DNA from 4 places in the Shewanella sp. SM21 genome. Region 4 is predicted to be linked to each of the others. Evidence: predicted binding sites of a transcription regulator. Region 4 holds the regulator's gene; each other region holds the start of a gene.
What was found. Region 4 encodes sigma-54, which starts transcription at its own class of promoters, with help from an activator protein. Its sites were predicted from a motif close to GTTGGCACGNNNNTNGNNT; they were not measured.
Positions count from the first base shown of each region.

Region 1: the regulator sigma-54 is predicted to act here: its motif matches at 1,656-1,674, upstream of L5L94_RS00615 (BON domain-containing protein).
Region 2: the regulator sigma-54 is predicted to act here: its motif matches at 1,844-1,862, upstream of glnA (glutamate--ammonia ligase).
Region 3: the regulator sigma-54 is predicted to act here: its motif matches at 1,972-1,990, upstream of flgF (flagellar basal-body rod protein FlgF).

Region 1 is NZ_JAKKRL010000001.1:150,557-153,755, reverse strand. Features, by position in the region: gene L5L94_RS00625 (hypothetical protein) at 1-264, shown strand, start outside; gene L5L94_RS00620 (DUF3224 domain-containing protein) at 394-798, shown strand; gene L5L94_RS00615 (BON domain-containing protein) at 1,066-1,620, opposite strand; gene L5L94_RS00610 (hypothetical protein) at 1,897-2,352, opposite strand; gene L5L94_RS00605 (sigma-54 interaction domain-containing protein) at 2,599-3,199, shown strand, end outside.
Region 2 is NZ_JAKKRL010000015.1:15,225-18,423, forward strand. Features, by position in the region: gene L5L94_RS17970 (hypothetical protein) at 1-20, shown strand, start outside; gene glnA (glutamate--ammonia ligase) at 347-1,756, opposite strand; gene typA (translational GTPase TypA) at 2,767-3,199, shown strand, end outside.
Region 3 is NZ_JAKKRL010000004.1:278,700-281,898, reverse strand. Features, by position in the region: gene flgH (flagellar basal body L-ring protein FlgH) at 1-381, opposite strand, end outside; gene flgG (flagellar basal-body rod protein FlgG) at 393-1,181, opposite strand; gene flgF (flagellar basal-body rod protein FlgF) at 1,192-1,935, opposite strand; gene flgE (flagellar hook protein FlgE) at 2,109-3,199, opposite strand, start outside.
Region 4 is NZ_JAKKRL010000018.1:23,977-27,175, forward strand. Features, by position in the region: gene ptsN (PTS IIA-like nitrogen regulatory protein PtsN) at 1-282, opposite strand, end outside; gene hpf (ribosome hibernation promoting factor) at 285-572, opposite strand; gene L5L94_RS19460 (RNA polymerase factor sigma-54) at 601-2,079, opposite strand; gene lptB (LPS export ABC transporter ATP-binding protein) at 2,187-2,918, opposite strand; gene lptA (lipopolysaccharide transport periplasmic protein LptA) at 2,915-3,199, opposite strand, start outside.

The DNA.
Region 1 (3,199 bases), on a different contig from region 4:
GTGACGACTCAAGGTTCGGGCGTATTTTGGTATCTTGGATTGTTTAATCTGGATTTTAAACACAATAGCTTGAAACACTTAGGCAGTGTCATGCTTGGCGATCGAATCGAGGTGGATAGTATTGAACCTGTTTATCCTTTTGAAGCCCCATTTAAAATTGCTGTGACTTATCGTGATAGAGCGTCTGACCAACCCATGTCTGAAACCCCTGAAATAGTCAAAACCATAGAGATGATAGTGAGTGAGACCAGCATACATAAGTAACGTGTAAATGCCATTATGGATCTACGTAGGCTTATGCTAAGTTGTTTTTCGGTCTGTGGGTGATGTTTGCTTCAGTAGCAAGCGTTAGCAGGTAATAGGTCAGCATAAGATTTCGACAAGGAGAGTGTCATGCAAGTTAGCAAAATCACTGGGAAATTTGATGTTAAGCTCACTCCTGATAGCCCCTATGCTACTGGTATTGGTGGTGTGACGTTAGGACGTATGGGCTTAGATAAAACCTTTTATGGTGAGCTTGAGGGGCGCAGCAAGGGGGAAATGCTCAGTGCTATGACGTCAGTCAAGGGCTCAGCTGGCTATGTGGCCATTGAACAAGTGGTTGGTAATTTGTGCGGTAAGCAGGGCAGTTTTGTATTACAACATTTTGGCATTATGACCGATGGACAAAATCGTCTGATCTTAGAAGTGATACCCCATTCTGGGGCGGGGGAGTTGCAGGGGTTAACTGGCACTATGACCATCAATATTGAGAATGGCCAACATTTTTATGCATTCCAGTTTGGCTTTGAAGCTTAGTTTGGCTTTGAAGCTTGAGTAACGCCTGTGTTTTAGCTCAGTTTTCTGTAACTCTTCTCCTTTATGATCATTCGAGTCATCTGAATTCACCCTTCTTAATTTAAGCGAGTAAGTCTTTTCGATTGAGTCTGAAAATGGGCATAAAAAAACCAGCTGAGGCTGGTTTTTTTGATTCTTTTTTCATAAAGCACTATCGAACCTTGAGTCTAGATCGGTGTGCTGTTACTTAAAATACGTTTAATTTAAAAAATGCCGTTGTCGCGAGAGTTAAGACACTTTTTTAACAACTTTAATTTTATCAACGACCTTTTTCACATCGTCGGTATTTTCGGCAATTTTCAGTGCTAGTTGACGTTCGGCATCGCTGGCAACTTCACCTTTCAATGTGACTATGCCATTGGCAACATCCACATTAATTTGGGTGCCGGATACGTCAGTTGAAAACAGTAAACGCGTTTTGATGACTGTGGCAACTTTAGAGTCAGTTAAGGTGGCAACAACTTCACTGGTGCCTTCTTTTTCATTCATCACAGTGAGTTGGTTATCGACATCTTTCACCCCATCTAAGCTCTTGATGAGCTCTGTGGCGAGGGCTTTATCCACACTGCTTTCCACTTTACCTGTTAACGTCACTTTACCATCTTTGACATCTGTAATGATGTCGAAGGAATTGAGATTCGTGTTGAGCAGTAAAGTGGTTTCTGCTTTACCATCGATCCACGCATCCTTGGTTCCGCCTTTCCAATCTTGGGCGGCGGCCACATTTAAACTGATTGAACCGACAAGTAAAGCCACTAGTACTGATGCTGTTGTAGTTTTCATAATCATATCCTCCGTTGTTTTCTCGAAGCTAGATAATGCGCTAATCGTGCCAATGTTTTTAAGGTAATGATTTTTAATGTTTTAATTGTTTTATTTGGCGTTTTTATACCTTGGCGTTTTCCTTTTGGTCGGTCTTTTTTACCGACAAAATGTAATTTTTTCTGGCATGCTGAGCCATCATTCGAGCATAAAAAACCGCACTCATCAGTGCGGTATTATGTCTGTAGTAAAAGTGGAGGGGAGTCGGTTAAATATGGCTCACTTAGCGACAGGGAATTAATGGTGATTGAGCGATCCTGTACCGTCGTAACTCATTTGCAGCCAAGCGGCACCCTCTGCAAGTTGGTTTGCAAGTTGTGGCTGATGCGCTTGCCTTACTGCTTGTTTTATTTGGATTAGCACTTGCTGCTCTATATCGACAAGGGCGGTCATAGCCTGCGAAATTTGGCACTGTTGCAGCAATTCTGTTGCTTGAGTATAAGTGACGGGCACGGTGTGACTTAGGCCATTAATTGGCTCGTCAGCCAAACGTCTCAGCTGTTCAAACCGAGTTAACATTCGTTGGTGGATGTTAGCTTTGGCGGAAAAAACACGCTTAAGATTATAGTCTTCGACATACCTCCTCGCTTGGTTGTAAAATGTGAGTCCTTCTTGATTCAGCTTGATGATTTCATCGATCAACATGATATCGGCGCGGATATCAGTCTGATGTTGCACAACATTAGACTTCATTATGGGCCTCCTAATGCCAGTGTTCGACATAGATTGTTTAACTGCTTGGGTAAACTGATTTTGTTTCGTTCAGCTACCATGCATATTCTGTTCTCGTTTTTAATGATATTTTAACAGGCTGATTTTTAGACTGATATTCTCCGTTCATCGAGATATCATCTTAGAACATCGGCAACTATTACCGTTGCTGTTGTTAAAATTTCATGGCTGACATACAGTAGTTTTTCATACAGGGAGTAGATACGCATGGCTCGACTGACACTTTTTTATCACTTGCAGGATGTTAGCGCCGAGCAAGCAATCATCGAACTTGCTGGCGCTGCTGACTTTAATAAGCTACGCAGTGTCGATGACTTACCTTGGATAGAGCAGCTAGGGGCAAATCACGTCGATGTTGCCATTATTGAGTTATCCAGTCTTAGTCGTGAAGATTACCTTGTGCTGCTGGATAATGCGGCCATGTCAAATATTGAGTTTATTTTTCTCTCCGACGGTCAGCCAAACCCCAATCTTGATCAGTTAATGTCTCATTTTGCTGGTTACCACTTTCGCAAACCTTACGATATGCCGCTAATCAGCGAAATTTTTGCTGATTTTGCACAGTATTTAGCATCATCGCCTAATCGACTGCATCCTTTTGCTAGCGAGCTAGACCAATACGGTTTGCTTGTTGGTTCATCAGCTCCTATGCACAAGCTATATCGCACAATTCGTCGCGTTTCTGCGACAGGCAGTAATGTGCTGATTATTGGGGAAAGTGGGGTCGGGAAAGAACTGGTTGCTAATACCATACATCTTGCCAGCCCTAGGGTGAACGAGCCTTTTATTGCGATTAACTGTGGTGCAT
Region 2 (3,199 bases), on a different contig from region 4:
AGAATACCCAGCCTAGTTGAATAAAGCGTGGACACTTAACAATAATGGCGCGGTAGTTAACTTCCGACTATATAGGTGGTTTTTCTGCTGCATCCATGTTTAGTTTAGATCGGTTTTTAACCATCTATCTCTATTGTTGCTGTTGTCGCGGTGTCTGGCGTGCCTTCTCTGAATGATAAAAGAGTGGTTGGCGATGATGCCTATTTAGAGAACAACGCGATGATTGAATCAGAATAAAAGTTGTATATACCTTCAAAATACAAAAAGCCCCGATAGCGTTGCTATCGAGGCTTTTATATTTTCTGTATAAATTACATAAAGCGAGCCGGTTGTATAGCGCTAGCCATTACAGGCTGTAGTACATTTCAAACTCAAGTGGGTGAGTTGTACGTGCTACGCGCTCAGCTTCTGCTGTTTTCAGTACGATATAAGATTGGATGAAATCTTCACTGAACACGCCGCCTTTTGTCAGGAACTCATGGTCAGCTTGCAGATTTTCAAGGGCGTTTTCTAATGACGTTGCCACTTGTGGGATTTCAGCCGCTTCTTCTGGAGGCAGATCGTACAGATCTTTGTCCATCGCTTCACCTGGGTGGATCTTGTTTTGGATACCGTCAAGACCCGCCATCAGCAGCGCTGCGAAACCTAAGTATGGGTTTGCATGTGGATCTGGGAAACGTGCTTCGATACGACGGCCTTTAGGGCTTGGTACCACTGGAATACGGATTGATGCAGAGCGGTTACGGGCAGAGTAGGCCAACATAACAGGTGCTTCAAAGTGTGGCACTAAACGCTTGTAAGAGTTAGTGCTTGGGTTAGTGAAAGCGTTCAGCGCGCGAGCGTGCTTGATGATACCACCTATGTAGTACAGAGCCGTTTCACTTAAACCTGCGTATTTGTCGCCAGCGAACAAGTTAACACCGTCTTTCGCCAGAGATTGGTGAACGTGCATGCCGCTACCGTTGTCACCAACGATGGGTTTAGGCATGAAAGTCGCAGTCTTACCGTAAGCGTGTGCCATGTTGTGCACTACGTACTTCAGAATTTGGATTTCATCCGCTTTCTTAGTCAAGGTGTTGAAGCGAGTGGCGATTTCGTTTTGACCTGCAGTCGCCACTTCGTGGTGATGCGCTTCAACCACTTGGCCCATTTCTTCGAGCACTAAACACATAGCGCTACGTAGGTCTTGTGATGAGTCAACCGGTGCAACTGGGAAGTAACCGCCTTTAACAAATGGACGGTGACCTGTGTTGCCGCCTTCGTAGCTAGTGCCTGAGTTCCAAGCCGCTTCTTTAGCGTCGATCTTAACGAAACAACCTGACATGTCAGTACCGAAACGGACATCGTCAAATAGGAAGAATTCTGGTTCTGGTCCAATCAATACAGTATCAGCGATACCAGTAGAGATCAGGTAAGCTTCTGCTTTTTTAGCAATTGAGCGTGGGTCACGGTCGTAACCTGTCATAGTACCTGGTTCAAGAATGTCACAACGGATCAGCGCTGTGGTTTCTTCGGTGAAAGGATCCAGTACGAATGTCGTTGGATCTGGCATCAGTACCATGTCTGATTCGTTAATGCCCTTCCAACCTGCGATAGAAGAACCGTCAAACATTTTGCCGTCTTCGAAGAAATCAGCATCTACCTGATGAGAAGGAATAGATACGTGCTGCTCTTTACCTTTAGTGTCGGTAAAACGTAAATCAACGAACTTAACTTCTAATTCTTCAAGTTGCTTTAAAACTGATTCAACTGACATTCTCAAGCCTCCGGTAGGGTAAAGGGATGCCCCTTCTATAATCTTTTAACTCAAGTGATTTATCTTGAGCCAAACTTACGAGCTATAAAGCGATATCCATGCCAATAATGTAACTTACTGATTAACATGGTTTAAAATCTTTGTTGCACTTAATTGGATTCGCGTGTGCACCATAATAGTGCTTTTGTCTGTGGCATTTTGGTGCATTACTCCATTTTGGTGCGCACTGAATTGATTCATGCAAACCTTAAGCTGGGATGCACAGCGATAACATGCACCGCTTATATGGCAATGAGATGGCAATGACACTTTAGCTTTCACTATCTCAGTAAGTACTGCCTCTGTGAAGCTCACACATACTTTCAGCGCCGATCGGGACTATTTACCACCGCATAACCGCCGCATAATTGTCATAAAACCACGCTAGTCTGTCCAACTATGCCACGCATTATCAATCCAATAGTGGTTTATTATCATATTATTAGGAAAGAGTTCGTTCTCATGTGCGAAATGTCTTTGCTGTTCACAGGCCAAGTGAAATCAGTGATGCGTAAAAAGGTATTCCGTGACAATGAAGTGAGTCTTAATGCCATCGGGTGTAAACGCCAACATGAACGTTAGATTAAGTGTGCCGCAGAATTTATTGCAGTGTGTTCACGTGGTAATTTCTCTGTATCTAAGTCGATTTTGCTGATGCTTAAATCGACATTAGCAGTGCTAACATTGAATACGAAAAATAGCAAATTCAGCTGCTTAACTCGAATTTTTCCTACGAATATGGCAATTAAACAGAGCGTTAACTCTGGCTATAGAGGATTTCATTCAGTGGATGATTGGCGGAAATTACCCAAGGATTGGCGAATTGTTTTATAAGTGTTCAAAAATAATCCTGTGCGCCAAGGCCGCTCTGGAGTAGAATGGCACGCTTTTTATTGTGGTAGATCGAGCTCGATCACCATAACGAATTACTGAAATATCCCTATTTTTGTTTGATGGTAAGAGGTTTATCCGTGCTAGAGAATTTACGTAACATCGCCATTATTGCACACGTTGACCATGGCAAAACGACCCTGGTAGACAAGTTGCTGTCACAGTCAGGCACCCTTGCAACCCGAGGAGAAGCCACTGAGCGGGTGATGGACTCCAACGATCTTGAAAAGGAACGTGGGATCACGATTCTGGCAAAGAATACTGCCATCAAGTGGAACGACTACCGTATTAACATTGTTGATACCCCAGGCCACGCCGATTTCGGTGGTGAGGTTGAGCGTGTTCTGTCTATGGTTGACTCAGTATTATTGCTAGTTGATGCCGTTGACGGTCCAATGCCACAAACTCGCTTCGTAACGAAGAAAGCGTTTGCTCAAGGCCTAAAGCCAATCGTTGTTATCAACAAAATTGACCGTCCAGGTGCACGCCCAGATTGGGTTATTGACCAAGTAT
Region 3 (3,199 bases), on a different contig from region 4:
CGATTCACGCTTAGTGTTCATGCTATCTTTGTAACGCAAATCAATTGGCACTCCGCCGATGGACACATTACTACCACCAGCAAAGATGGGATCTAAGCTCATGTCTGAACCTTTTTTGATCTGATTGCCTGCACTCTTCTTAGCTTGAGTCGATTCCTTCAATACGATAGTGATAATGTCACCGACTTTATGGGCGCGTATATCCGAATACAAGCTAGATGCTTGGCTGTCTTGATAAATAGAGCCAGTTGCGGCAATTTTTGTCGGCGGTGCCTCTGGGTATACCGGCGCGTAAAAGGGATCATCCGCAAGGGGTTTCTTTTGCGTCGAGCTACAAGCTGCAAGCAATAACGCGACGGCCAACACAAGATATCTAGCCATGATGTTTGCCTCTATAAATTCTGAGTCACATAAGACAGCATCTGATCTACCGCTGAAATCACTTTAGAGTTCATCTCGTAAATGCGCTGACTTTCGATAAGGTTCACCAGTTCCTCGGTCACGTTAACGTTAGAGGTTTCTAAGGCGCCTTGACGAATCGCTCCCATGCCATCTAACGAAGCGGTACCTTGAATGGGCGTACCACTGGCACCAGTTTCCGTATATAAGTTTTGTCCCATAGGATCTAAACCCGATGGATTAATAAAATCCGTCATAGTCAACTGACCCACGACTTGGTTCTCTGCGGTACCCGGCGTTTTTACTGAAACTTCACCCTCCGCGGAAACGGTAATACTGGTCGCATTATCAGGAATAGTGATCGCGGGTTGTAGCAAATAGCCAGAACCTGGCGTCACAATCTGCCCTGTATCGTCTAAGGTAAACTGACCATTTCGAGTATAAGCAGTGGTTCCATCAGGGAGCTGGATTTCAAAAAATCCAGGACCTTCAATCATGAGATCCAGTGAGTTATCCGTCGTCAGCATGTTACCCTGAGTAAACATTTTTTGAGTGGCGACGACTTTCGTACCCGCACCTATGTTTAATCCGTTGGGTAGCTTAGTGTTAGATGCACTAACACCACCCGCTTGGTTAACTGTTTGATAGAGTAAATCTTCAAATACTGCGCGGCTTTTTTTGTAGCCCACAGTGCTAGCGTTCGCTACGTTGTTTGAAATCACTGAAATATCAGTTTGCTGTGCGTCTAAGCCAGTTTTACTAATCCATAACGCCGGATGCATAATCTATCTCCTAACTAATACGCATTAATGAAGATGAAGCGCGATCATTCTCTTCCGCGGTTTTCATCATCTTGACTTGCAATTCAAACTGGCGCTGAAGATCAATCAAAGACACCATTTCATCAACAGGGTTAACGTTACTGCCCTCTACGGCACCACTTTCAACTGCGACGAAAGGGTCAGCTGGTGCTGGTTCGCCTGACATTTGTCGAAATAATCCATCTTCACCACGCATCATCTGCGCATTGCCGGGATTAACTAACTTCAATCTAGCCACTTCTTCTATCACTTCAGCAGTCGCCCCCTGAGGGCGAACAGACACTATGCCATCCTGTGAAATTGACACTTTATCAATAGGTAATGGCAGCACTATCGGGCCAGCGTCCCCCATCACGGGATTGCCTCTGTCGTTATACAACATGCCCGTCGCATCGAAACTGAGACTACCTGAACGGGTATAAGCTTCACTGCCATCTTTCGCCTGAACGGCAAACCAGCCATCGCCTTTAATGGCAACATCGAGATCCCGTCCAGTGGTTTTTATCGGACCAGAGCGAAAATTAGCTGACGGAGATTCTGTCATCGCAAACACCCTTGAAGGCAACCCTTCACCGAAGGCTTGCATCGATCTGGCCTGCGCCATATCTGATTTAAAACCATCGGTATTAGCATTGGCTAAGTTGTTCGCACGGAGTGCCAGCTCATTCATATTTTGCTTAGCGCCACTCATGGCGACATAAAGGAATTTGTCCACAGACTGCTCCGTCAAATTTTCTACATGACAATATCAAAGCAAGCATCATGCCAACAAAAAATAACGTTTAATTTACTGATAGAATTGAAAAATATGAAAATGAAGTGATTTGACGGCAGGATAAAGGCTAAGTGTTGCCACTGGCGGCAACACTTAGTTAAATAAAGTAATGATTAGCGGATTTGTAATACGGTTTGTTGCAGCGTGTTATTCACTTCAAGCGTACGAGAGTTCGCTTGGAAGTTACGTTGCGCCGAAATTAAATCGACCAGTTCAGTAGTTAAATCGATGTTCGATTGCTCTAACGCCGATGAACTGATGCTACCAAAAGTTCCACTATTTGCCTCACCCGCTAACGCTGGACCTGAAGCTAAACTGGCTTTCCACGACGTATTACCCACTTGCGTTAAACCTTGTTCGTTAGCAAAACGAACTAAAGCAACCCGTGCTAAAGGCACGGTTGAACCATTAGAATAACTCGCGGTCACTAAACCATCTTCGCCGATTTCAACGTTAGTTAAGCGACCTACAGTCGTACCATCTTGCGTCAACTCAGTTGCACCAAAAGGAGCAGCATATTGCGTTGGGGCATTAAACTTCACAGTCAACTCTTGAGTACCATCGGCACCTGGCCCTAAAACACCCGCACCACTGACGCCCAAAGCCTCAGTCTTGACTATAGCAGGATCACTACCAGTGTAGACACCAACAGAATTGAACTTGAGTACAGAGCCTTTCCAACCACCAGCAGTTTGAGCTGTGCCCGTTGCATCAGGCGTACCATCGCCGGTGGTATCTGTTTGATAAGTACCAGCAGGACCGGCTAAATCGACTTGCTTTCCATCAACAGCATAGTAAGCCACCCAATTGTTCTCACCATTGTACGAACCATCTTTGGGCTTAACAAAATAAGTGGTCATAATATGTGGCTCACCGAGTGAGTCATAAATTGTCATTGATGTAACGTTATTGTAGGTTTTTGCATCTAGAGGATCGAATGCCGCGGGGTCGAGTGCACTTTCCTTAGCATTTAAGTTCATTTGTAAAGTAACATTCTCAGTCTTTACAGGGCTACCCGCAGTGTCTGGTATTTGTACCGGCTTAGCCGTCGTTAAACTCACTGATGTTGAGTTCCCATCTTTATCCACTGGGAAAGTTTGCAAATAATTACCAGCAGAATCAACCATGTAATTATTTTTATCTACCTTAAATGCTCCAGCACGGGTAAACGAGTGGTCTAATGTACCCAGTTCAGAAGCAGTAA
Region 4 (3,199 bases):
TTGCTTATCGATAGCATCAAATGCTATCGGCTCTTCACACTTAATTAGTATGGCAATGGGCTGATCTATATCGGCTAGTCGACCATGTGGAATGGCGATGCCGTTACCTATACCTGTGCTCCCCATCTTTTCGCGCGCCACTAGGCTTTCGAATATCTCTTGAGATGAGAGGGTCGGGTACTGGGCAGCGACTAAGTCGCTGATGAGTTCCAGTACCTTTTTCTTGCTGCCCGGAGTGGCGCAGGTAGTGCACTCCGGCCGCAGTATGGTACAAAGTTCCATTATTAGTGTTTTGTTAACTTCTCTTTGTGTTTAATAACCTGACGGTCAAGCTTGTCAATCAGGGCGTCTATAGCGGCATACATGTCAGCATGCTCTGAAGTAGCAAAAACTTCACCACCTATGAGGTTTATTCTCGCTTCGGCAATCTGTTGCATTTTCTCAACATTGAGCACAACGTGCACATTATTGATCTGTTCGAAATGGCGTTCAAGTTTTGAAAACTTTTCTTCTACATATGCACGTAACGATTCGGTAATTTCGACATGGTGTCCACTTAGGTTTATTTGCATAGAAACGTCCTCCGATATCCACTGTAGGTTATAAACTTTTACGCTGATTAGAAGGTGGAATAAGCATAGCCTCTCGGTACTTCGCAATGGTTCTGCGGGCTACGTTGATCCCTTGTTCTGCCAGAAGTTGTGCCATCTTACTATCGCTTAATGGTTTTTTCTGGTTTTCCGCTGCCACCAGTTTCTTTATAAAGGCTCTGATTGCTGTGGATGAGCACTCACCACCATCGTCAGTACCGACGTGGCTAGAGAAGAAGTATTTTAGTTCAAAAAGTCCCTTAGGGGTATGCATGTATTTTTGAGTTGTGACCCGTGAGATGGTGGACTCATGCATTTCTACCGCTTCGGCAATATCGTTAAGCACCATAGGCTTCATGGCTTCTTCACCATACTCAAAGAAACCTTGCTGATATTGCACTATGCAATTAGCAACTTTAAGCAAAGTATCGTTACGGCTTTCTAAGCTCTTAATAAACCATTTAGCCTCTTGCAGATGGCCGCGAATAAATTGGCTATCGGCTTGGTTTTTGGTACTGCGTGCCATAGAAGCATAATGTTGATTTACATTGATTTTTGGCATGCAGTCAGGATTAAGCTCAACGACCCAGCGGCCATTTTTCTTCGACACAGACACATCTGGGATAACGTATTCGTCATTATTGGGCGTGATCAACAAACCTGGGCGAGGATTGAGGGTTTGGATAAGTGCTATACCATCCCTTAATTCATCTTCTTTTAATTTAGTCTTACGCATCAATAACCTAAAATCACGGGCGGCGATCAGATCTAAATGATCTTTGATCAGTATACGGGCGTTTTCTAGGTTGGGAGTATCAGCGGCGAAATGCGACAGTTGGATCAGCAGGCATTCACTTAAATCGCGGGCGGCAACGCCTATGGGATCAAAATGCTGAATACGCTTGAGTACGGCTTCGACTTCGTCAAGCTCAACTTCAGGATTGCCCATGGCTTCGAGAATTTCTTCAGTGCTTTGGGTGAGATAGCCCTGATCGTCGATGGCATCAATAATGGCGGTGGCAATGGCTAAATCGGTTTCAGAAAACGGCGTGAGGTTTTTTTGCCATTCTAAGTGTTCGTACAAACCTTCACTGGTCTCGCCTTGGAAGGGCATATCGTCTTCACGACTGCCGCCGGGGCCTGAGTTTGGGGAGGCGGTAAACACTTCATCCCATGTGGTGTCCATGGGGAGCTCATCGGGCATGGATTCTTTGGTTAGCGACTCTGCCGTATCTATGGTGGAGCTGTCTTTTTCTGGTGGCAGAGTGCTAGATTCACTGAAATCCGTATCGGATAGCGTTTGGTTTACAGGGGTTTTAGTGGCGTCGAATTGATCCTCTTCCAGCTCGAGAAGGGGATTAGAATCTAATGCTTGCTGGATCTCTTGCTGCAGTTCTAATGACGACAGTTGCAACAGACGTATAGCCTGTTGTAGTTGTGGCGTCATGGTTAACTGTTGACCCAGTTTGAGCTGGAGTGACGCTTTCATGTTACCGCTGATCCCTACGTTATTATTGTTGGATGAGGTCGCTTATTATCATTTTGAGTGAAGCCCAATGGCGGTATAAATTGCCTCCATTGGCTTCGCTCGATTAACTATAGCCTGAATTGTTCACCTAAGTACACAGCCCTAACTTGCTGATTGTCTAAGATCTCTGCTGGAGTTCCTTCGGCAATCAGGTTTCCGTGACTCACAATATAAGCATGTTCACATACATCTAATGTCTCGCGGACATTATGGTCTGTGATCAGTACGCCAAGGCCGCGACTTTTGAGTTGTTCGATAATCTTCTTGATGTCGATAACCGAAATAGGATCGACGCCGGCAAACGGTTCATCGAGCAAAATGAACTTAGGATTAGCGGCTAAAGCCCGCGCAATTTCGACGCGACGACGTTCGCCACCCGACAATGACATGCCTTGGCTGTCACGGATGTGGGTGATATGAAACTCTTCGAGCAGATGTTCTAGTTCTTCTTCTCGTTCTTCGTTTTTAAGTTCTTTACGAGTTTGCAGTACGGCCATGATGTTGTCATGAACAGTTAGCTTACGAAAGATACTGGCTTCCTGCGGTAAGTAACCTATGCCTTTGCGGGCACGCAGATGCATAGGATCTGCGGTTAAATCATCATCGTCGATAAAGATATGCCCCTTATCGCTCTTCACTAGCCCGACAACCATGTAAAAGGTCGTGGTTTTACCGGCACCGTTTGGACCGAGTAGGCCAACGACTTGACCGGTTTTTACCGTCAGACTGACGTCTTTAACCACTTGGCGACTCTTGTAACTTTTTGCCAGATTTTGTGCTCTTAAGGTGATTTGGGTCATTTAGAGTCCTGCTTTTTTACAGGTTTATCCGCTGGAGCATCTGATTTAGCATCATCTTGATAGTTTTCTGGCTGAATAATAGTGATCACGCGATCGTCACCACTGCCAGTACTCTCGGCCATCAATTTCTGTTGAATCATGTTATAGCGGATTAAATTGCCTGTAACTTGGCTACCCGCTTGATCTAATGACGCCATACCTTTCAGAGTTAAGGTGCGGCTTGCCATATCGTAACGAATTTCTTTCGCGCTCGCCGATGCAGGACGGCCATCGTCTAATAT